Regions from separate parts of the Bradyrhizobium sp. B120 genome, predicted to be linked through region 3. Evidence: predicted binding sites of a transcription regulator. Region 3 holds the regulator's gene; each other region holds the start of a gene.

Region 1 (7,481 bases), 3.3 Mb from region 3:
GAAGCGCATCACGGTGCCGACGCTGATCATCACCGGCGACGAGGATTGGCCGTGTTTGCTGCCGGGCGTCCTGATGAAGCAGAGCATCCCGTCCGCCGCGCTCGCCGTCATGCCGAACTGCGGCCACGCCATCAACATCGAGGAGCCCGACGAATACAACCGGATCGTCGGCGATTTCCTGGCGCAGGTCGAAAGCGGCCGCTGGCCGCAGCGCGATCCCGGAGCGGTGAGTGCCTCGATCACCGGGATGAAGGATTAGACGGCATCCTCGCCCGCGCGACTACCAGGGGATCGTCCCGAGCGTGGCGTGCGTGAAAGTGCCGGTCGGGCTGTCCTCACCCAGCAGGGCAACACGCACCGCCTCGCGGGCGCCTTCCGCCACGGTCTCGGTGCCTGCATAGCCGTTCAGGTTCGTTCGGGTGAAGCCGGGGGACACGGCATTGACCTTGATCCCCTCTGCCTCAAGCTCGATCGCCATCGCGAGCGTGATTGCGTTGAGCGCGGTCTTGGACGCGGGGTAGACCGGGCCGAAGATCGGACGATGCGGATTGGCCGGGTCCGCGTTGCGCGTCAGCGAGCCGGCGCCGCTCGACACGTTGACGATGCGCCCGCCCGGTGCCTTGCGCAGCAGCGGCAGCATCGCCTGATAGACGGCAAGGACGCCGAACACGTTGGTCTCCCAGACCGCGCGCATTTCATCGAGCGACACGTTGCTCGGCCGGGTGGTCGCTGCGTAATCCTCGACGGACTGGTCCGGCCGCTTTCGCGTATTCGAGATCGCGGCGTTCTGGATCAGGATGTCGAGGCGGCCAAATTCCTTGCCGATGTGCTCGGCGGCGGCGGCGATCGAAGCCGGATCGGTGACGTCAAGCTGGAGCGGGTGGGCGTCCGCGCCGATCTCGCCGGCTGCGGCAACGCCGCGCGCGAAGTTGCGCGACCCGACCAGCACGGTGAGCCCGTGTGAAACGAGATCCTTTGCGATCTGGAGCCCGATTCCCTGATTGGCCCCGGTGACCAGGGCGACGCGCTTGTCTTGCATGTTGACCTCTTGTCCTAGCTTCGGCTCTCCGCGGCCCAGCTCACGGCGTCGGCGCCGGCGGGGATGCGCATCGGGCTCGACGGATCGGTCACCGCGCGCCACACCGCTTCGGCGACGTCCTGCGCGGTGGTGACTGGCCCCGGTTCACCGAATCTTGCGAAGACGCTCTGCACCAGCTCGGCATAGGCCGCGTGGTCGAGGCCCTGCGCGTGGGCGCGCGCAGTATCGCCGAAGCGGGTCTCCGGCGAACGGCCCGGCAGCACCAGGCGCGCGCGTACGCCGAACTGCGCAAGCTCCAGCGCCATCGATTCGGTGAATGCGTTCACCGCCGCCTTGGTCGCGGTGTAGGACGCGATCAAAGGGATCGATCTCAACGTCACGCTCGAGGTGACGTTGACGACAACGCCGGCCCTGCGTTGCCTGAACTGCGGCAGCACGGCCTGCGTGAGGGCCATCGCGCCGAACGTGTTGGTCTCGAACAGCTCGCGGATCGTCGCCATCGGCGTGGCTTCGAATGGCGACGCCGCGCCGAAGCCTGCATTGTTGACGAGGGCATCGATCGGTCCCGCGGCCTCGACGGCGCGATGGATGCTGTCGGGATCGGTGACGTCGAGCGCGAGCACGCGCAGATGCGGAGAACGCGGCAGCACATCCTCGCGCGGCGTGCGCATCGTCGCGACGACCTTCCAGTCGCGGTCGAGAAAGTATTTCGCGGTTTCAAGTCCGAAGCCGGACGAGCATCCGGTGATCAAGATGGTGTTCATGGGGCCCTTGGAAGTGATTTGACTGACACAGACGATAGGTGTCAGTGGCCGGACTCTCTATGTTTCAAAGTCCAAGAGTCATTTGCAGGAGTCCGGACATGATCGACCCGCTAGCGGAGGTCGTCACGCTGCTGCAGCCAAGTGCCCGGTTCTCGAAGGCCGTGCTCGGCGCCGGGGCGTGGCATGTCCGCCGCTCCGATGCCGGACAGCCGTTCTATTGCGTGGTCCTCGAGGGCGGGTGCCGGCTTGAGGTCGACGATCACCAAGCGATCGAGTTGGGGGCGGGCGACTTCATTCTGGTCCCCGCGGCGCATGACGTCGCGATGTCGAGCCTCGCGCCGTTTCCTGGGCCCGGCGCCGAAACACGTCCCGTCGCGCTCGCCACCGGAGAGTTCAGGATCGGAGACCAGGACGGTCCAACTGATCTGCGGATGCTGATCGGCCATTGCAGCTTCGGCTCGGAGGACGCGAACCTGCTGGTGTCGCTACTTCCCCAACTGGTGCATGTGCGCGGCGAACCGCGGCTCGCCACCCTGATGCAGTTCGTCCGAGACGAATTCCGCGAACGGCGCCCGGCGCGCGATGTGATCTTGGCGCGTCTGCTCGAGGTTCTCCTGATCGAAGCGTTGCGCTCCACGGCGGGCACCGCGGCGTCGCCGGGTCTCGTGCGCGGGCTCGCCGACGAGCGTCTCGCTGTCGCGATCCGCCGGATGCATGAGAGCCCGACGCGGGCGTGGACGGTCGCGCAACTGGCGAAGGAGGCGGCGCTGTCGCGCTCGGCATTCTTCGACCGGTTCAGCCGCGCCGTCGGCGTCGCACCGATGGAGTATCTGCTGGCCTGGCGCATGGCGATGGCCAAGAACATGCTCCGGCAGAATGAAAGCGGCATCGCCGAAATCGCAGAACGCGTCGGCTACGGTTCAGCAAGCGCGTTCAGCGTCGCGTTCACTCGCCATGTCGGATTGTCGCCGACGCAATATGCGCGGGAGCAGATCGCGCCGTGACGCGCGTGCCGGCATCATCGAGATAGAGATCAATCCAACATCCTTCGCAAGCGCCGCAACCGACGCGTGAATCGGACGCGCGATGATGAAACGCTGTGATGAAACTTACACAGCGCTGTCATCGGCGATGGATAACTTGTCGCATGTCGACGTCATAAATCCTTAAAAAATGGGGCAAGAAGTGAAGGCGAAATTCCTTTCGACGGTCGGAGTCTGCCTGGTTGCTGCTGCTGCAGTTGTGTGCAGCGCCGCCGCTCACGATGATGATAGAGATCACGATCATCGTCATCCGCACGACATCCACACCGCAACGCCGATCAAGCATCTCGTCGTGATCTTCAACGAGAACCGCTCGTTCGATCACTATTTCGCAACCTACCCGAATGCGGCCAATCCGACCGGCTCGATTCCGTTCACGGCGAAGCCGCATACGCCGAAGGTCAACAACCTCGTCACCGCCAATCTGTTGACCAACAACCCGAACACGAATCCGGCCAACGGCACCGGCGCGACCAATCCGTTCCGCCTCGACCGCACCCAGGCCAACACGCGCTCGCAGAACCACGCCTATACGCCCGAGCAGCAGGCGGTCGACAACGGCAAGGAAGACCTGTTTCCGAAATTCACCGGTCGCGGCACTGCCGGCGGTGTCGGCGCCTTCGGCACAAACGGACAGGTGATGGGCTATTTCGACGGCAACACCGTCACAGCGTTCTGGAACTACGCGCAGAACTTCGCGATGAGCGACAACAACTGGACCGATACCTTCGGTCCGTCGACGCCCGGCGCGCTCGAGGTGATTTCCGGCCAGACCAACGGTGCGCAGAACATCGTCGGCACCTCATCGTCGATCGCCGACGGCCAGGGCGGCCTGACGCTGATCGGTGATACCGATCCTGCCTACGATTCCTGCTCGAGCACGACCAGCCAGGTCCTGATGACCAGCAAGAACATCGGCGACCTGCTCAATGCCGAGCACATCAGCTGGGGCAGCTTCATGGGCGGCTTCGACCTGACGCTCAAGAACAGCAACGGCACCACCAACTGCGCCCGCAGCACCTTCTCGAGCAACGTCAACGGCAGCATCGTCGACTACATCCCGCACCACGCCTGGTTCCAGTACTACAAGTCGACCGCCAACCCGACCCATGCGCGGCCGAGCTCGGTCGATGCGGTCGGCCACACCTATGTCCCCGGCAGCAAGACGCTCGATCCGGCCAACCACGCCTACGATCTCGAGGATTTCTACGCTTCGGTGAAGGCCGGCAACTTCCCGGCGGTCTCCTACATCAAGATGCCGGCCTATCAGGACGGTCATCCCGGCAACTCCGATCCGCTCGACGAGCAGGTGGGCAATGTCGAGCTGATCAACTTCCTGCAGACGCAGAAGGAGTGGCGCGACACCGCGGTCATCATCACCTATGACGACTCCGACGGCTGGTACGACCACCAGTACACGGCGCCGATCAGTGCCTCGTATGATCCGACCGCCGACCAGGTCAACGGTCCCGGCCAGTGCGGCCGCGGCATCGGCAAGCAGACGCAGCCGAATGGCCTGAACGGCCAGCCGGTGAACGGCCGCTGCGGTCCCGGCACGCGGACCCCGTTCATTGTGATCTCGCCTTACGCCAAGAAGAACTTCGTCAGCCACACCCGCATCTCGCAGGCGTCGGTCGTGCGCTTCATCGAAGACAACTGGCTGCACGGCCAGCGTCTCGGCGGCGGCTCGTTCGACGACAGCGTCGAATCGATCACGGACATGTTCGACTTCGATCATGGCCACGATCACGATCATGACGGCGACGATCAGCAGAAGCTGTTCCTCGATCCGACGGCCGGCACGGTCATCGTCAGTCCGTCTGACGATCATCACCATGGCTAACGCTCTGGGATCACTGGACGTCATATGAACGGCCGCATGTTGTGGCTTCTCGGCGCCGGCCTGCTCTGCATGGCCGGCGCCGTTGCGGCAGTCGAGACCCAAGGGCTTCCGGGGACAAATCCGAACCCGGTGCAGCTCAGGCGTCCGCCGGTCGCCCCGCTGTCCGGCATGGCGCAGCTCGGCCAGAAGATCTTCTTCGACGCGTCGCTGTCGTCGTCGGGCGCATTGTCCTGCGCCTCCTGTCACAGTCCGGATCACGCCTACGGTCCGCCCAATGATGCGGCGGTGATGTTCGGCGGGCCCGCGCAATCGCGGCAGGGGACGCGCGCCGTGCCCGGCCTGACCTATCTGGAACGCCAGCCGAATTTCAGCATCGGACCCGAGAAGGACGAGGACGACAATCTCGTCGACTTCGCGCAGCTGGCCGCGGCGGGCCAGCAGGCCGCGCGTGCGAAAAAGGTCGCGACCGGGACCGCGGCGTCGGCGGTGAACATCGTGCCGCAGGGCGGACTGTTCTGGGACGGCCGCGCCGATACGCTGCAGGACCAGGCGATCTTCCCGCTGCTCGATCCCAATGAGATGGACGGCGGCAGCATCGAGGTGGTGGCGCAGAAGCTGCGCCAGGCGAGCTACGCCCCGCGCTTTGCCGAACTGTTCGGCGCTCAGGTTTTCGACAATACGCGGTTGCTGGTCGCGGAGGCGATGTTCGCGGTCGCGCGCTATCAGGTCGAGGAGCCGAGCTTCCATCCCTACAGCAGCAAGTTCGACTACTGGCTGGAAGGCAAGGCGCGGCTGAGCGAGAGCGAGTTGCGCGGCCTGCAATTGTTCAATGATCCGGAGAAAGCCAACTGCGGCGGCTGCCATACCTCGGCGCCGACCCGCGACGGCCTGCCGCCGTTATTCACCGACCACCAGTATGAGGCGCTCGGCGCGCCGCGCAATGCCGCGCTCGCCGGCAACCGCGATCCCAACTATTTCGATCTCGGGGTCTGCGGCCCGTATCGCACCGACATTGCCGAGCAGACGCAATATTGCGGGATGTTTCTGACGCCGACCTTGCGCAACACCGCAACCCGCCGCGTGTTCTTCCACAACGGCGTCTTCACGAGCCTCGAGCAGGTGCTCGATTTCTATAACTTCCGCGATACCAACCCGGAGAAGGTCTACCCGCGCGCGGCGGACGGTACGGTGCGCAAATACGACGACCTGCCGGAGAAGCATCATGGCAATGTCGACGTCAGCGATCCGCCGTTCGAGCGCCATCTCGGTGAGACGCCCGCGATGACCGCGCAGGATGAAGCCGACATCATCGCCTTCCTGAAGACATTGACCGACGGTTACCAGCCGGAGCGGTGAGCGGTCGCGACGGGTCAGCGCGGAACTGATACGTGAGTTGGCAGGACTTCGTCATGCGCGCATACTGGACGCATGAATGTCGTCGAAGGCAACGGTGCCAGAATCCCCGTGATCGGGCTCGGCACCTGGGAGCTGCGCGGGCGGACCTGCGCCCGCATCGTCGAGCAGGCGCTGCGGCTCGGTTACCGGCACATCGACACCGCCCAGATCTATGACAATGAGCGCGAGGTCGGCGAGGGGCTGCGCGCCTCCGGCGTCAAGCGCGACGATGTGTTCCTGACCACCAAGATCTGGACTACGCATTTCATGGCGAAGGATCTCGAACGTTCCGCCAAAGAGAGCCTGGCGCGGCTGCGTCTGACCGAGGTCGACCTGTTGCTGCTGCACTGGCCGCATCCGCACGTGCCGCTTGCCGAGACGCTCGGCGCGCTGGCGCGGGTCAAGCAGGCAGGACTGGCGCGGCATATCGGGGTCTCGAACTTCAACGCGGCGCTGATCGAGGAGGCGGTGGCGGCGTGCCCCGAGCCGCTCGCCTGCGATCAGGTCGAGTACCATCCCTACCTGGGGCAGGCCGACGTGATCGAGGCATGTGCACGCCATGGCATGGCATTCGTCGCCTACAGCCCGATCGCGAAGGGACGCGTCAAGGGCGACCGCGCGCTGGCGCGGATCGGTGACCGTTATCGCAAGACGGCCGCCCAGGTCTGCCTGCGCTGGCTGGTGCAGCAGAATGTCTCGGCGATCCCGCGCACCTCGAAGCTCGAGCGGCTCCAGGAAAATCTCGACATCTTCGACTTCGAGTTGTCGGATGAGGACATGCGCGAGATTTCGGCGATCGGGAGCGCAGCCGCGCGCTGACGGTCCCATCTGATGGTCCATGGCGCATTGGGTCCTTGCCTGTGAATCGCCGCGCGGAAAATGGCTGGGCAGCGGTCCGGATCATGCTATTGCGCTGGCCGATTGCGGTTTTGGACCGAATGGGGATTGAGGCAGGCGGGTTCCACCCGGTATTGTGACCGGCGGGGAGACGGCACTGATGTGATCGAGCGGGATGAAGTTTCGGCCAAACGCGGATCTGATGGCATCGGTGTTCGTGCACCTGATGCTGCTCGCGCTGATTTTCCTGTATTCGGAGGTGCACCAGTTCGATCCCGTCGCCGCTGACACGGTGCCGGTCGAGATCGTGACGCCGCAGGAGGTCGCCAGGAGCGAGATCAAGAGCGAGGTCAAGCCCGATCCGGTGCCGAGCCCGTCGCCGACGCCCGAGTTCCAGTTGCCGTCGCTCGACAAGCCGGTGGACACCGCCAAGTCCGAACCACCGGCGCAAGCGCCGGCACCTCAGCCGCAACAGGCCCAGCAGCAACCGCCGCAGAAGCAGGCGACGCCGCCGGAGCCCAAACCCAGCCCGGCTCCGCAGCATGCCGCGGTCGAGCCGC
Region 2 (7,481 bases), 2.9 Mb from region 3:
ATATGGACACGACAACGTGAAGGCGCGAAGGCTCGCGCCTTATGCCGGGCCGGCCGGTTCGCCTGCGGCTTGCGAAGTCAGGCGCGCTGCTTCAGCGCCATGCCCATGCTGATCCAGCTGACGCCGGCGCAGATCAGGTCGACGCTGAGGAAGATGCCGAGCACATAGAGGCTCGACACCGGCCAGCGCGCCAGGATCATGACCCCGAGCACCAGCGTGATCAGCCCGGAGATCGCGACCATTCCCCACGGCGCCGCCGAGTTCATGCCGAACGCCAGGAAGATGCGGACGATGCCGGAGACCACCAGCGCGATGCCGAGGAACAGCGTCAGCGTCGCAGCTGCGAGCAGCGGGTTCTCGAAGGTGATGAAGCCCGCGACGACATAGAGCGCGCCGAGCAGCAGCCAGAACAGGAACTTGCCCCAGGTCTTGAACTGGAACGCGTTGATGATCTCGGCAACGCCGGCGACGATCATCATGGCGCCGACGAACAGCACGCTGACGACGGTCGCAAAGAACACGCTGCCGAAGGCGAGCACGCCTGCGATCAGGTAGATCACGCCAAGGGCAACGATCCAACCCCATTTCGCGCGAAGGTTGGCAAGCCCGGATCCGAGGCTGTGAGGAGGTGTGGCGGGTGAGCTGGACGCTGTGGACATCGATCGCTCCCGAATACGAGGTCAAACCATGCTACCATAGGTAACGGAGCGGACAAGGGCGGGTGCCTCCCTGGCACGAAATGCATGCTGGCACCAAAGGCGCCGCGACGCGTTGATTCAATTCGTCCGGTGTGTTGCCGCGCAGCATTTGTTGGTTTGACGACAGCCCGCATCGGACGACGGACGGTCCGGATCGGAGTGCAAATTGTCCGGATCGCGCATCCACCCAAGGAGGTCGACATGCCCACCACGCAAGACAAGGACCACGTCTACAAGATCCTCGAACTGGTCGGATCATCGGACAAGAGCATCGAGGCGGCGATCGAGAACGCCGTCAGCCGCGCGTCGAAGACGATCCGGGAAATGAAATGGTTCGAGGTGGTGCAGACCCGGGGCCATATCGAAGACGGCAAGGTCCGCCACTACCAGGTGGCGCTGCGGGTCGGGTTCACGCTGGAATAGGGGCGCGCGGCCGCGAGAATGCGGAAACGTGAATCCGAGACCGGGCAGCATATTCGATGTCGTCCCTGCGAAAGCAGGGACCCATAACCACCTCTAGCCATTGTTGCGCGATGGTGGAATGACGAGTCCCGGTCACGACATCCGCTGCGGAGTATGGGTCCCTGCTTTCGCAGGGACGACGGCGGATGGCGCAGCCCCCCATCACCGCCGCGACAGCGGCGCGGGAGGCGGCGGGGCGGTCGAGCCGGCGGCGAGCGAGCGCTGCACCATCACGGTGTCGGACCAGCGGCCGTAGCGATAGGCGACACCGGGCAGATGGCCGACGCGGGCAAAGCCGAAGCGGTCGTGCAGCGCCAGCGACGCGGCATTGTCGCTGTCGATGTAGCCGATCATCTGGCGGAAGCCGGCCGCCGCGCAGGTGTCGACCAGTTCCTGCAACAGCCGGCCGCCGACGCCCTTGCCGGTGAAGTCGTGGTGAATATAGATCGAATGCTTCACCGTGTAGCGATAGGCCGGACGCTTGCGGAACTGGACCACGTAGGCGTAGCCGACCACCTCGCCGTCGCACAGCGCGACCAGATGCGGCAGGCGCGTGTTGCGCAGATTCTTGCGGCGGTCGCGCAGGTCGTCGGGCTCCGGCGTGCCGGAATCGTCGACGCTCTCCTCGATGCCGTGGCGAATGTGGTAGCGGTAGATCGACAGCATCGCATCGACGTCGCTGTCGCGCGAGGATCGGACGGTGATCTTGTGATCATTCTCCATTGTGTTGCGCCCGCTCGGCTATTCGGACACGACATAGGTGTAGAAGCGGACGCGGCCCGCGTCGTCGATCTCCTTGTAGATGCCCTGGACTTCGACCTCGAAGCCCGGGAACGCATTGAAGCTCGCCTCGAACATCCGCAAGTAATCGATCATCGGCTTGCTGCGTTCCGACAGCCGTTCGCCGGGCACGATGGTGGCGATGCCGGGCGGATAGACCACGAACGGCGTCGCGGCGATGCGGCCGAAGATCTGGTCGATCGGCAGATAGTCGACGTCGTTGCGGATCAGATACTGTGCCGCCTGGCGCGGCGACATCGCGATCTCGGGCAGATGTTCGGGCAGGAATTGCTTGGCCTGCAGCGTGCTGACGCCGCCGTCGCGGAAGAAGCGGTGCATGTCGCCGCAGAGGTCGCGCAGCCGCACCCCGGTGTAGCGTTGCGGGCGGCGGCGGAAGAATTCGGGGATGACGTCCTCGACCAGCGCGTTGTCGTCGTGCAGCTTCTTGAAGGCGACGAGTCCGGACACCAGCGTGCCGGCCTTGCTGGCCTCGACGCCAGGCGTCAGCAGGAAGAGCAGGGAGTTGAGGTCGTTCTTCTCGGCGACGATCTGGTTCTCGCGCAGATATTGCGCCACGACCGGCGCGGGGATGCCGTGGTCGGCATAGGCGCCGGTAGCGTGATCGAAGCCCGGCGTCAGCAGCGTGAGCTTGTTCGGGTCGGTCATCGCAAAGCCTTCCGTCAGCTCGGGGAAGCCGTGCCAGGTTTGGCCGGGACTGAGCTGCCAGTAGGACGGATTGGTCGCGAGCTGATCGGTCGAGATCGTTTCCCAGGCGACATTGTGCACGCCGCCTTCGCGCGCAACGTCGGGGATCATCACGCGGTCCGGCACGAACGGCTCGAAGAACCAGCGCCGCTCGGCGCGCGTCTCCTTTTCCTCGAACTCGCGCTTCACCGCGCGGATCTTCTTGCGCAGCTCGATGCCGAGCCGGATCGTGTCATCCCACAACACTTCGCCGGAGCGGCCCTTCATCATCTGCGCGCCGACGTCGAGTGAGGCGAAGATCGGATAGAACGGCGAGGTCGAGGCGTGCTGCATGAAGCTTTCGTTGAAGCGGCGGTGCTCGACCCGGCGCTTCTGGCCCTTGATATGGCGGTCGCGGATGTGGATCTGCGAAGCCTGCGAGAAGCTCGCGAGCTGCTTGTGGGTCGATTGGGTGGCGATGATGCCGGGCGCCTCGGGGCCGAGATTGGCGAGCCCCATCGCGAAGCGGCCGGAATAGATCGGGTGGAACTTCATGAAGCCGGCCCAGGCCTCGTCGAACAGGATGTAGTCGCAGAGATGGCCGATCCGCTTGAGGATCATCTCGGCGGAGTGGATGGTGCCGTCATAGGTGCACTGCTCGACCACGGCGACGCGGAACGGACGCTCTTTCTTCCAGGCGTTCTCGTCCTTGACCAGCGGGTGCTTGCGGATCTGGTCGCGCAAGCTCCCCTCGTCGAGCAGGTCCCAGCGCATCGGGCCGATCAGGCCCCAGGCGTTGCGCACCGTCGGCACATAGACCGGGATGCCGCCGCCGATCAGGAGTGCGCCGTGATGGGCGGCCTTGTGGTTGTTGCGGTCGAACAACACGAGATCGCCGTCGGTGACCAGCGAGCCGAGCGCGACCTTGTTGGAGGTCGAGGTGCCGTTGAGCACGAAATAGGTCTTCTCGGCGCCGAAGATCTTGGCGGCTTCCTTTTGCGCCCGCAGCGCCGGCCCCTCGTGGGTGAGGAGGTCGCCGAGATCGAGCACGGAATTGTCGAGGTCGTCGCGGAACACGGCCTCGCCGAGATGCTCGACGAACACCCGGCCGATCGGGCTGCGGCTGTAGAACACGCCGCCATTGTGGCCCGGGCAGGTCCAGAGCTGGTTGCCTTCCTCGGCATAGTCGACCAACGCGCCGAAGAACGGCGTCTTCAGGTTCTCGGCATACTGCTTGAGCCTGGAGATCAGGTTCTTGGCGATGAAGGACGGGGTTTCCTCGGACAGGAACACGTAGCCGTCGATGAAATCGAGCACCTCGACCGGCAAGTCCTCGAACCGCTTGCGGCGGATCAGCAGGAGGATCGGGAAGTCGAGGCCGCGCCGGCGCATCAGGTTGATCAGCGCCGCGGTCTTGCCCTCGAGACCCTTCTTGCCCCAATCGACCACCATGCAGCCGATCGCCGCATCGGTCTGCACCGCGATCTCGGCATCTTCCAGCTTGCGGGCGCGGACCACCTCGAAGCCGGAGCGCTCGATTTCGGCGATGATCTGGTTGAAGCGGATGCCTTCGAGGTCGTCGGCCTCGAAAACCGGCGCCGCGAACAGGAAGTTGAAGCGTTTGAAATAGTCCATGCATGTCCCCGAAACTGGTCCGCTGAACCTGTCTGCACAATTCATGACAAAGAGATGACAATCCCTCTGCGACGCCAGGCGCCATGGCCAAATCCGCGTCGCCGCGCTGAACTCCCGATATTGCCAGTTTCGGAAAGGAAGGCGTCATGCCCCAGCCTGCCCAAGATCCTGACTTGCCCACTGTTGCCGGCCATTTGGCCGCGCTCGAGCGGCTTGCCCCGCTGATTGCCGAGCAACGGGCGGATTTCGACCGGGAGCGCCGGCTTCCCGACGCCGTCGTCCGCGCCCTGGCCGAGGCCGGCATGTTTCGGCTGTATCTGCCGAAGGCGCTGGGCGGGCCGGAATTCTCACCGCTCGACTTCATGACGATCGTCGAGGCCGCCGCCGCGCTCGACGGCTCGGTCGGCTGGCTGGTCGGCAATGGCGGCGGCATGAGCCGGGCCGGCGGCTATCTGCCGGAGGAGGTGGTGCGGGGCTGGTTCGCCGACCCGCTGGCGTTCATCGCGAGCGCCACCGGGGCGATCGGGACGGCGGTCGAGGTCGAGGGCGGCTATCGGATCAGCGGACGCTGGCCGTTCGGCAGCGGCGCCCCCCACGCCACCAGGTTCATGGGGCTGGCGAGTGTCAAGGGGCCGGACGGCAAGGATGGCCCGCCGATCTGCTGCTACGTCGATCGCGCCGACGTCCGCCTCCACGACACCTGGTTCGTGTCCGGGGTGCGCGCCACCGGAAGCTGCGACTTCGAGATGCTGGATTGCTTCGTTCCGCTCAGCCACACCCATCCGCTGGTCGACTTCAAGCCGACCCAGCCGGGTATCCCGTACCGCCTGCCGGGTCTGGCGGCGTTTTCCTGGACGGTCTCGGTGGTGCCGCTCGGGATCGCGCGCGGCGCGCTCGACGCCTTCATCACGCTTGCAGGCAAGAAGCCGCGGCTGGGTGGCGTCGGCCAGCTGCGCGACGGCGAGCTGGTCCAGTCGATGGTCGGCCGAGCCGAAACGGCACTGCGCTCGGCGCGGGCGCTGCTGGTCGAGGACATGACGGAACTGATGGCGGCGAGCGAGGCCGGAGGCGAGCGCCTGATCGAAGCGCGGCTGCTGCACCGGATCGCCTGCGCCAACGCCGGCGAGAGCGCGGCCCGCGTCGTCGAGATGATCGCGGCGGCCGCCGGCACGGCCGCGATCTTCGAGACCGGCACGCTCGAACGTTCGATCCGCGACGTCCAGGCCGCGATCAAGCATGTCGCGATGACACCGATCAGCTACGGGCTGGTTGGCCGCGTAAAGCTCGGCCTGCCGCTCGGCACGACGCGGTTTTGAGCAGGGCCCGCCGGCGGTGCAAGCCCGCTCGCCGAGCGGTCAGGAGGCGACCGGCACCAGGCCGTAGCGCAGCATCGTCTCTTTCATCCTGGCTGGATCGGGGGCACCCCCCGCCATCAGGGCCGCCATGTCCTTGAAATATTGCGGTCCGAGCGCGCCGGGGCTGAGGAGGCAGAGGCAGGTCGCCGGACCGTTCGAGCGGTTGGTGAAGCCGTGCACGACACCGCGCTTGATGAACACGGACTCGCCGGGCGCGATGTCGATCTCCTTGCCGTCGACCCGCCAGGTCGAGACGCCGGAAAGCCCGTAGATCGTCTCGTCCCAGCTCTCATGATAGTGCGGAATCGGCATCCGGGCGTTCGGCTGCAGCGTCATCTCGAACAGATCGACGCTGCCGCCGGTGGTCTCCTTGCTCTGCAGGAATTTGAGCTGCAACGTACCGAAATCAATCAGGTCGGGCATGACGGACTCGCAAATGGTTCGGGTGCCCACGATAGCGGACGGCGCCGAAGGAAGCCAACGGCGCGTGCACCCCGGACGCGCGAAGCGATGTCCGGGCCGGATCGAGTGATCCCGCATTCCGCTCATGCCGGCTCAGCGCCGGTGCGTTCAGTAGACGAGGTTCGTACCCGGCGGCTTCTCCAGTGCGGCCGCCAGCGTCCGGTACTCCTCGCAGTCGGAGCCGCAGATCTCGGCGATCCGCTGCAGATGATACTGCGCCTGGTCGCGGTTGCCCTGTTCGATCTGCCACAGGCCGTAGTAGTTCCACGTCAGCACGTGGTTGGGATCGGCCTTCAGCGCGCGCTCGTACCAGACCTGCGACTGCTTGTAGTCGCCGAGTTTGCGATAGGAGTAGCCGATCAGGTTCGCGACGTTCGGATGATCGTCGCGGCCGAGCGCGTGCAACTGATCGATCGCGGCGGCGTAGTCGTTGCGTTCGTAGATCGTCGCATAGGCCGCGCGATAGCCGTCGCGGAATGCCGGATCATCGAAGCCGGATTGCTTGATCGGCTTCTTGACCCTGTGCGTGGTCTTTCTGTCCTTCGCTTGAGGATACGCCGGCGCAGGTGTGCTGTAGCTCGACCCGTAGAAGTCTCCGCCGCCTGGTCCTCCTCCGCCGCCACCACCACCTCCGCCGGCGGCGAGGGCGGTGTGCGGTGGGAACAGGATGATCGGCGCTGTCAGAAATGCCGCAAGCATTGCGCGCTTCATCGGTGACTTGATCATGCGCATCTCCCGATTTGATGTGGGCAGTCGTTGACCTGAAGGACTAACTCCCGATCGCGAGAGACATTCCGTTCGTTCTGAAAAATTGTTTGCCGATGCGGCAATCGCACTGTCGCTTCCGGACGTCGCGCGTGCACGTGCGCCGAATGTTTTGTTCGCACCATCGAATGGCGGAGCCGAAACTAACATCGGTGTTAGAATCGCGCTGGTCGCGCGAGGACAATGTAAGGGGCAGGTCAGCGTCAATGCGTGTAGCCCGAATGAGCGAAGCGATATCCGGGATCCTTCCTTCCGCATATCGCGGAGCCCGTCATCGGGCGTGCATTTCGCGCGAGCCGTTGGCTCATGCGGGCTGCAAGTGTCGCTACTTCTGCTCCAGGTGCCAGGCGCCGTCCCAATCCGCCGCCGGCGGATTTTGCCTGAACGCTGCGACGCGTGCCTTCATCGTGATCGACGGTCCGTCGCCCGGCGCCGCAGCCAGCGCGGCCGCGAAAGCTTGCTCGGCGTCGTCCCAGCGGCGGTCGCGATAGGCGGCGAGACCATCGGCGTAGCGCTGCCGCAACTCGGTCTGCGCCGGCGTCAGCTCGTCCTTCTTGCCGAGGATCTCGAACACGGCGACCGGCTGGGTCTGGCCGACGGCGACGAGGCGGTCGACCTCGCGCAGCTCGATGGTCGCGGC
Region 3 (7,481 bases):
CCGGGTGGCGCAAGCCGGAACGACGCCCGGCCAAATGCGTCAGTGAAGATCGCTTCGGGGCGTAGCGGTTTGCGTAGCTTTCACATAGTAATGAGGGGATTGGCGTGGCAGACATGGCTGTTCAGAGCGATGTGATGGAAGCCGCGGGACCTTACGATCGCGCCAAGGCCCTCAGCGCCTTCAAGCTCGGCGATCTCACCTTCTATTGGATCACCCGCATCTCGGCGATTTCGGTCCTGTTGATCCTCGGCGGCATCATCCTGTCGCTGATCGCCGGCGCCTGGCCGGCGATGAAGGAATACGGCTTCGCCTTCCTCTGGACGCAGCGCTGGGCGCCCTCGGCCGATCCGCCGGTGCTCGGCGCGCTCGGCCCGATCTACGGCACGCTGATCACCTCGGTCATCGCGATGATGATCGCCATTCCGGTCGGCATCGGCATCGCCATCTTCCTCACCGAACTCTGCCCGCAAATGCTGCGCCGCCCGATCGGCATCGCCATCGAGCTACTCGCCGGCATTCCCTCGATCATCTACGGCATGTGGGGCTTCTTCGTGCTGGGCCCGTTCCTGGCCAACACGTTCCAGCCCTTCATGATCAGGATATTCGAGGGCGTTCCGGTGCTGGGTGCGGTGTTCGCAGGTCCGCCGTCCTATCTCAGCCTGTTCAACGCCGCGCTGATCCTTGCCATCATGGTGCTGCCCTTCATCACCGCGATCTCGGTCGACGTGTTCAAGACCGTGCCGCCGGTGCTGAAAGAAGCCGCCTACGGCATGGGCTGCACCACCTGGGAAGTCGTCCGCAGCGTCGTGATCCCCTACACCCGGGTCGGCGTGATCGGCGGCATCATGCTGGCGCTCGGCCGCGCGCTCGGCGAGACGATGGCGGTGACCTTCATCATCGGCAACTCGTTCCGCATCTCGTCGTCGATCTTCGCGCCGGGCACCACGATCTCGGCGGCGATCGCTAGCGAATTCGCCGAGAGCGACGGCCTGCACCAGTCCGGCCTGATCCTGCTCGGCCTCCTGCTGTTCGTGCTGACCTTCTTCGTGCTCGCCGGCGCCCGGCTGATGCTGATGCGGCTTGAAACGAAAGCGGGGAAATAGCGCCATGAACCCGATCTACAAATCCCGCCGCCGCAGCGACATCGTCATTCGCGCACTCTGTGTCGGCGCGGCGCTGTTCGGCGTTACCTGGCTGGCGCTGATCCTGTTCACGCTGGTCTATAACGGCCTTGCCGGCCTCAGCGTGCAGCTGTTCACCCAGAACACGCCGCCGCCGGGCTCGACCGAAGGCGGCCTGCTCAACGCCATCGTCGGCTCGGTCATCATGACGGTGATCGGCGTCGGCATCGGCGCGCCGCTCGGCCTGTTCGCCGGCACCTACCTCGCTGAGTACGGCAAGCACGACAAGCTGACCTCGGTGATCCGCTTCATCAACGACATCCTGCTCAGCGCGCCTTCGATCATCATCGGCCTGTTCATCTATGGCGCGGTGGTGGTGCCGATGCGCGGCTTCTCGGCGATCGCAGGCAGTCTTGCGCTCGCCGTGATCGTGATCCCGGTCGTGCTGCGCACCACCGAGGACATGCTGCTGCTGGTGCCCAATCCGCTGCGCGAGGCGGCCTCCGCGCTCGGCCTGCCGCGTTCGCTGGTGATCAAGCGGATCGCTTATCGTGCCGCCCGTAGCGGCTTGATCACCGGCGTGCTGCTGGCGACCGCCCGTGTTGCCGGTGAGACCGCGCCGCTGCTGTTCACCGCGCTGTCGAACCAGTTCTTCAGCCTGGACCTGACCAAGACGATGGCCAACCTGCCGGTGACCATCAACAACTTCGTGCAGAGCCCCTACGCCTACTGGAAAGAGCTGGCGTGGAGCGGTGCGCTGCTCATCACCTTCACTGTGCTCGCGCTGAATATCGGCGCGCGTATCCTTGGTGCCGAAAGGGCCGCAAAATGACCGAGCTTTCCGTCTCCACAACCGTCGCGAGCCACGTTCCCCAGGTGCCGCTGCCGGAAGCGCCGCCGAAAGTCACGGTGCGCAACCTCAACTTCTATTACGGCGAGCACCACGCGCTGAAGAACATCAACCTGACGCTCGGCACCAACCGCGTCACGGCGTTCATCGGCCCGTCGGGCTGCGGCAAGTCGACCCTGCTGCGCATCTTCAACCGGATGTACGATCTCTATCCGGGCCAGCGCGCGGTCGGCCAGCTGATGCTGGACCAGACCAACATTCTCGATCCCAAGCTCGACCTCAACCTGCTCCGCGCGCGGGTCGGCATGGTGTTCCAGAAGCCGACGCCGTTCCCGATGACGATCTACGAGAACATCGCCTTCGGCATCCGCCTCTACGAGAAGATCTCGAAGTCCGAGATGGACGACCGGGTCGAGAAGGCGCTGCGCGGCGGCGCGCTGTGGAACGAGGTCAAGGACAAGCTGAACGCTTCCGGCCTGTCGCTCTCCGGCGGCCAGCAGCAGCGCCTGTGCATCGCGCGCACCGTGGCGGTGCGGCCCGAGGTGATCCTGTTCGACGAGCCGTGCTCGGCGCTCGATCCGATCTCGACCGCCAAGGTCGAGGAGCTGATCCAGGAGCTCTCCGAGGACTACACGATCGCGATCGTAACCCACAACATGCAGCAGGCGGCGCGCGTCTCCGACAAGACTGCCTTCATGTATCTCGGTGAGCTGATCGAGTTCGACGACACCAACAAGATCTTCACCTCGCCGAGCGATCGACGCACCCAGGACTACATCACCGGCCGGTTCGGCTAGCGCATGATCGGCAAAAGTGGGCACCGGTTTTCCGATCGGATCATGCGAAACTGAGGACACCAAATCATGATCCCCGGGATCATGAGGGAGACAAGCGATGGCTTCTGAACATACCGCCAAGGCATTCGACAGCGACCTGCAGGAGTTGACCCGCCTGGTCGCCGAGATGGGCGGCCTCGTCGAGCGGATGATCACCGAGTCGGTCGACGCGCTGATCCGTCGCGACGTCGCGCTCGGCAAGCGCGTCGTCGCCGCCGACATCGAGATCGACAATCTGCAGCGCGTCATCGAAGAGCGCGCGGTGCTGACGATCGCCCGCCGCCAGCCGATGGCGATCGATCTGCGCGAAATCGTCAGCGCGATGCGCGTCGCCACCGACCTTGAGCGGATCGGCGACCTCGCCAAGAACATGGGCAAGCGCGTCGCGGCGCTGGAAAGCGATTTCCAGCCGCTGAAGCTGATCCGCGGCCTTGAGCACATGACCGACCTCGTGCTGTCGCAGGTCAAGTCGGTGCTCGACGCCTATGCCGCGCACGACCTGCCGGCGGCGATGAACGTCTGGAAGGGCGACGAGGAGGTCGATGCGATCTGCACCTCGCTGTTCCGCGAGCTGCTGACCTACATGATGGAGGATCCCCGCAACATCTCGTTCTGCATCCATCTGATGTTCTGCGCCAAGAACATCGAGCGGATCGGCGATCACGCCACCAACATCGCCGAAACCGTGTTCTATATGATCGAGGGCCAGCAGATCACCGACAAGCGTCCGAAGGGCGACATGACCAACTTTGCCACCACGGTGCCGGGTACCTAGGACATGATCCGCAAGCGCGGAGCCGGATTGTCTTCACGACAAGTCGTTTCCGCGGGGATTATGCTCAGGAAAGTAAGCGTTTCGGTTTGCGTCTGGGCAACGGATCACCACAGAGAGAGAACTTAAACCGATGAGCGCACGCATTCTGGTAGTCGAAGACGAGGAAGCGCTGACGACACTGTTGCGCTACAACCTCGATGCGGAAGGCTACGATGTCGAAACGGTCGGGCGCGGCGACGATGCCGACACCCGTCTGAAGGAGCGCGTTCCCGACCTCGTGGTACTGGACTGGATGCTGCCGGGCCTGTCCGGCATCGAGCTGTGCCGCCGTCTGCGGGCGCGGCCCGAGACCAAGCAGCTTCCGATCATCATGCTGACCGCGCGCGGCGAGGAGAGCGAGCGCGTGCGCGGGCTTGCCACCGGCGCCGACGATTACATCGTCAAGCCGTTCTCGGTGCCCGAACTGCTGGCGCGGGTGAAGGGCCTGTTGCGCCGCGCGAGCCCGGAGCGGCTTGCGACCGTGCTGACTTACGGCGACATCGAGCTCGACCGCGAGAAGCGCCGCGTGGCGCGCTCGGGGCGTCCGATCGATCTCGGTCCGACCGAGTACCGGCTGCTCGAATTCTTCCTCGAGCACCCTGGCCGCGTGTTCAGCCGCGAGCAGTTGCTCGACAGCGTCTGGGGCCGCGACATCTATATCGATGAGCGGACCGTCGACGTGCATATCGGCCGCCTGCGCAAGCTGCTCAATCCGGGCCGCGAGCAGGATCCGATCCGCACCGTGCGCGGCGCCGGCTACGCACTCGATGACCGCTTCGCGAAGGCCGAGCCGCAGCCGTAAGGCCGTGCGGTAATCACAAGCCGCAACACCCTGTCGTCCCGGCGAAGGCCGGGACCCATACGCCGCGGCGGGCGCAATCGGCACGCGGCTAGACGACTTTCTAACAACACCCATTCGTGGTTATGGGTCCCGGCCTGCGCCGGGACGACGCTGGCGGCTGTATCCGGGCTACGAGCCACAAAAAAATCCCCGCTTTCGCGGGGATTTGTTTTGTAGTCCAGGCAGTTTCCCGAGTGCTTACTTGATCTGTGGCTTCGCCGACGGCCGGCGGCGATCGGCGGCGGGCTGGTAGGCGACGCGCGAGTGATGCGCGCAATAGGGCAGGCCGGCGAGTGCCTTGCCGCCGCAGAAGAAGAATTCCGGGCTCGAGGGATCGCCGACCGGCCAGTGGCAGGTGGCCTCGTTGAGCTCGAGCAGCGACAGCCGCTGGCTCATCGGCACCACGTTGTCGAAGGAGATCGGATCGGGCTCCATCTCGACCTCGAAGGCGTGCGCAAGCGCGGTGTTGCCGCGCGAGACCGGGCGCGCCACCCGCATCATATGCTGGGCGGGGCGCGCCTTGCGCTGCCGCGGCGCAGCCGTGGAGGGGGCCTTGGCGCGGCCGGAGAGGCCGAGCCGATGTACTTTGCCGATCACGGCGTTTCGCGTCACATTGCCAAGTTCCGCCGCGATCTGGCTGGCCGAGAGGCCGGATTCCCAGAGCTTCTTCAGCTGCTCGACGCGATCGTCGGACCATGTCAATAGAGTCATCACATTCTTCCTTTCGCATGGCGCCGGCCACTCATCGGAGCGGCGCTGCGAGCCAATCTGGACAAATATCCCTGCGGCCAGAATCCCTTAGCCCTCGCCGGGCACGGTGTTGCGCCCGAACGTTTACAGGAGACACGAAGGCTACTTAGAGGGTCCAGTACTGCCGCACGAGATGTCGTACCCGACAGGCCAAACGCTACAATATGGCGTGACTCTGGCGCAAGAGTCCGCGGCCGTGCGTCCACATGTTCCCACAAAGTTAAGCATTGCTATGAGGCTTTTCCACCGCACCGGAATGCTCCGGATTGCGCCGGTTTCGCATTGCAGGAAGGCCGGCAAAGGCCGGCTCCTGGCGATTGACACTGACCGGCCGCCGCATAGAATGACCCGCACGTGCCGCCCGCAAAGGCGGCCGTTTTGTTTTCCGAAGCTGGCGGTTGCTGCGTTGGCGTCAAGGCGCGCAGCAATTGACGGCTTCAAACCGGCAGTGAACGCCATGACCAACGCCTCGTCGCATCTGCTCCCCGTCTTCGCCCGGGTCGATCTCGGCTTCGAGCGCGGTGAGGGCGCCTGGCTGATCGCAACCAATGGCGACCGCTATCTCGATTTCACCTCCGGCGTCGCGGTGAACGCGCTCGGGCATGCGCATCCGCATCTGGTCAAGGCGCTGCAGGAGCAGGCGACCAAGCTCTGGCACATGTCGAACCTGTTCAAGAGCCCGGACGGCGAGGTGCTTGCCGCGCGGCTGTGCGAGCAGAGCTTTGCCGACTTCGTGTTCTTCTGCAATTCCGGCGCCGAAGCGATGGAGGGCGTGATCAAGCTGGTCCGCCACCACCACTTCTCCAAGGGCCATCCCGAACGCTACCGCATCATCACCTTCGAAGGAGCCTTCCATGGCCGCACGCTCGGCACGCTGGCTGCGACCGGCTCGGCGAAATATCTCGAGGGCTTCGGCCCGCCGATGGACGGCTTCGACCAGGTGCCGCACGGCGACATCGAGGCGGTGAAGAAGGCGATCGGCCCGCACACCGCCGGCATCCTGATCGAGCCGGTGCAGGGCGAGGGCGGCGTGCGCTCGGCGCCGCAGGCGTTCTTCAAGGCGCTGCGCGCGCTGTGCGACGAGCATGGCCTGCTGCTCGCATTCGACGAAGTGCAGACCGGCATGGGCCGCACCGGCGAGCTGTTCGCCTACAAGCGCACCGGCGTCACGCCGGACGTGATGTCGCTGGCCAAGGCGCTCGGCGGCGGTTTCCCGATCGGCGCGGTGCTGGCGACCGCGCCGGCTGCGGCCGGCATGGCGCCGGGCTCGCACGGCTCGACCTTCGGCGGCAATCCGCTCGCGGTCGCCGCCGCCAATGCCGTGCTCGACGTCATGCTCAAGCCCGGCTTCTTCGAGCACGTGCAGAAGATGTCGCTGCTGCTCAAGCAGAAGCTCGCTTCCGTCGTCGACCGCTATCCCGGCGTGCTGTCGGAGGTGCGCGGCGAGGGCCTGTTGATCGGCGTCAAGGCGGTGGTGCCGTCGGGCGATCTGATCGCCGCGCTGCGCAACGAGAAGCTGCTCACCGTCGGCGCCGGCGACAATGTGGTGCGGTTCCTCGCGCCCCTGATCGTGACCGAGGCCGAGATCGACCAGTCGATCACGGCGCTCGAGCACGCCTGCTCCGTGCTATCGGCGCCGCAGCCGAAGAAGGCGGCTGGATAATGAGCAAGCCGGTCCGTCATTTCCTCGACATCAACGAGCTGCCGCTCGCTGAGCTGCGCAACATGCTCTCTGCCGGAGCCGCCATGAAGGCGAAGCTGAAGGCGCATGAGAAGGGCAGGAAGCCGCTCGAAGGCAAGACGCTGGCGATGATCTTCGAGCGCCCGTCGACCCGCACAAGGGTGTCGTTCGACGTCGGCATGCGCCAGCTCGGCGGTGAATCCATCATGCTGACCGGCGCCGAGATGCAGCTCGGCCGCGGCGAGACCATCGCCGACACCGCGCGCGTGCTGTCGCGCTATGTCGATGCGATCATGATCCGCATCCTCAACCATGACGCGCTGCTCGAGCTCGCCGCTCATGCCACCGTGCCCGTCATCAACGGGCTGACCCGGCGTTCGCATCCCTGCCAGGTGATGGCCGACCTCATGACCTATGAGGAAAACCGCGGCTCGATCGAGGGCAAGACGGTGGCCTGGACCGGCGACGACAACAACGTGCTGGCCTCCTGGGCGCACGCCGCCGAGCGCTTCAAGTTCAATCTCAACATCGCGACCCCGCCGGAGCTCTCGCCGAAGAAGCCGATGCGGGACTGGATCAAGGCCACCG

Evidence for each region. The regulator PhoB, encoded in region 3, activates phosphate uptake and scavenging genes when phosphate is short. The targets are predictions, from matches to a motif close to TGTCATNNANCTGTCAT.
Region 1: a site for PhoB is predicted at 2,958-2,974, ahead of ACOIX3_RS23060 (phospholipase C). Genes of this name have one in related genera too.
Region 2: a site for PhoB is predicted at 4,303-4,319, ahead of ACOIX3_RS25015 (Orn/Lys/Arg decarboxylase N-terminal domain-containing protein). Genes of this name have one in related genera too.

What each region holds. Positions count from the first base shown of each region.
Region 1 covers NZ_CP185242.1:5,008,866-5,016,346, reverse strand. Annotated here, with positions in the region: gene ACOIX3_RS23080 (alpha/beta fold hydrolase) at 1-259, shown strand, start outside; gene ACOIX3_RS23075 (SDR family NAD(P)-dependent oxidoreductase) at 281-1,039, opposite strand; gene ACOIX3_RS23070 (SDR family oxidoreductase) at 1,054-1,803, opposite strand; gene ACOIX3_RS23065 (AraC family transcriptional regulator) at 1,902-2,807, shown strand; gene ACOIX3_RS23060 (phospholipase C) at 2,989-4,689, shown strand; gene ACOIX3_RS23055 (cytochrome-c peroxidase) at 4,726-6,045, shown strand; gene ACOIX3_RS23050 (aldo/keto reductase) at 6,118-6,903, shown strand; gene ACOIX3_RS23045 (hypothetical protein) at 7,097-7,481, shown strand, end outside.
Region 2 covers NZ_CP185242.1:5,397,174-5,404,654, reverse strand. Annotated here, with positions in the region: gene ACOIX3_RS25030 (HdeD family acid-resistance protein) at 78-659, opposite strand; gene ACOIX3_RS25025 (dodecin) at 900-1,121, shown strand; gene ACOIX3_RS25020 (GNAT family N-acetyltransferase) at 1,323-1,883, opposite strand; gene ACOIX3_RS25015 (Orn/Lys/Arg decarboxylase N-terminal domain-containing protein) at 1,902-4,259, opposite strand; gene ACOIX3_RS25010 (acyl-CoA dehydrogenase family protein) at 4,406-5,575, shown strand; gene ACOIX3_RS25005 (cupin domain-containing protein) at 5,615-6,037, opposite strand; gene ACOIX3_RS25000 (tetratricopeptide repeat protein) at 6,185-6,802, opposite strand; gene ACOIX3_RS24995 (adenylate/guanylate cyclase domain-containing protein) at 7,167-7,481, opposite strand, start outside.
Region 3 covers NZ_CP185242.1:8,271,114-8,278,594, reverse strand. Annotated here, with positions in the region: gene pstC (phosphate ABC transporter permease subunit PstC) at 114-1,103, shown strand; gene pstA (phosphate ABC transporter permease PstA) at 1,108-1,953, shown strand; gene pstB (phosphate ABC transporter ATP-binding protein PstB) at 1,950-2,768, shown strand; gene phoU (phosphate signaling complex protein PhoU) at 2,866-3,582, shown strand; gene phoB (phosphate regulon transcriptional regulator PhoB) at 3,713-4,423, shown strand; gene ACOIX3_RS38375 (GcrA family cell cycle regulator) at 4,661-5,173, opposite strand; gene ACOIX3_RS38370 (aspartate aminotransferase family protein) at 5,670-6,875, shown strand; gene argF (ornithine carbamoyltransferase) at 6,875-7,481, shown strand, end outside.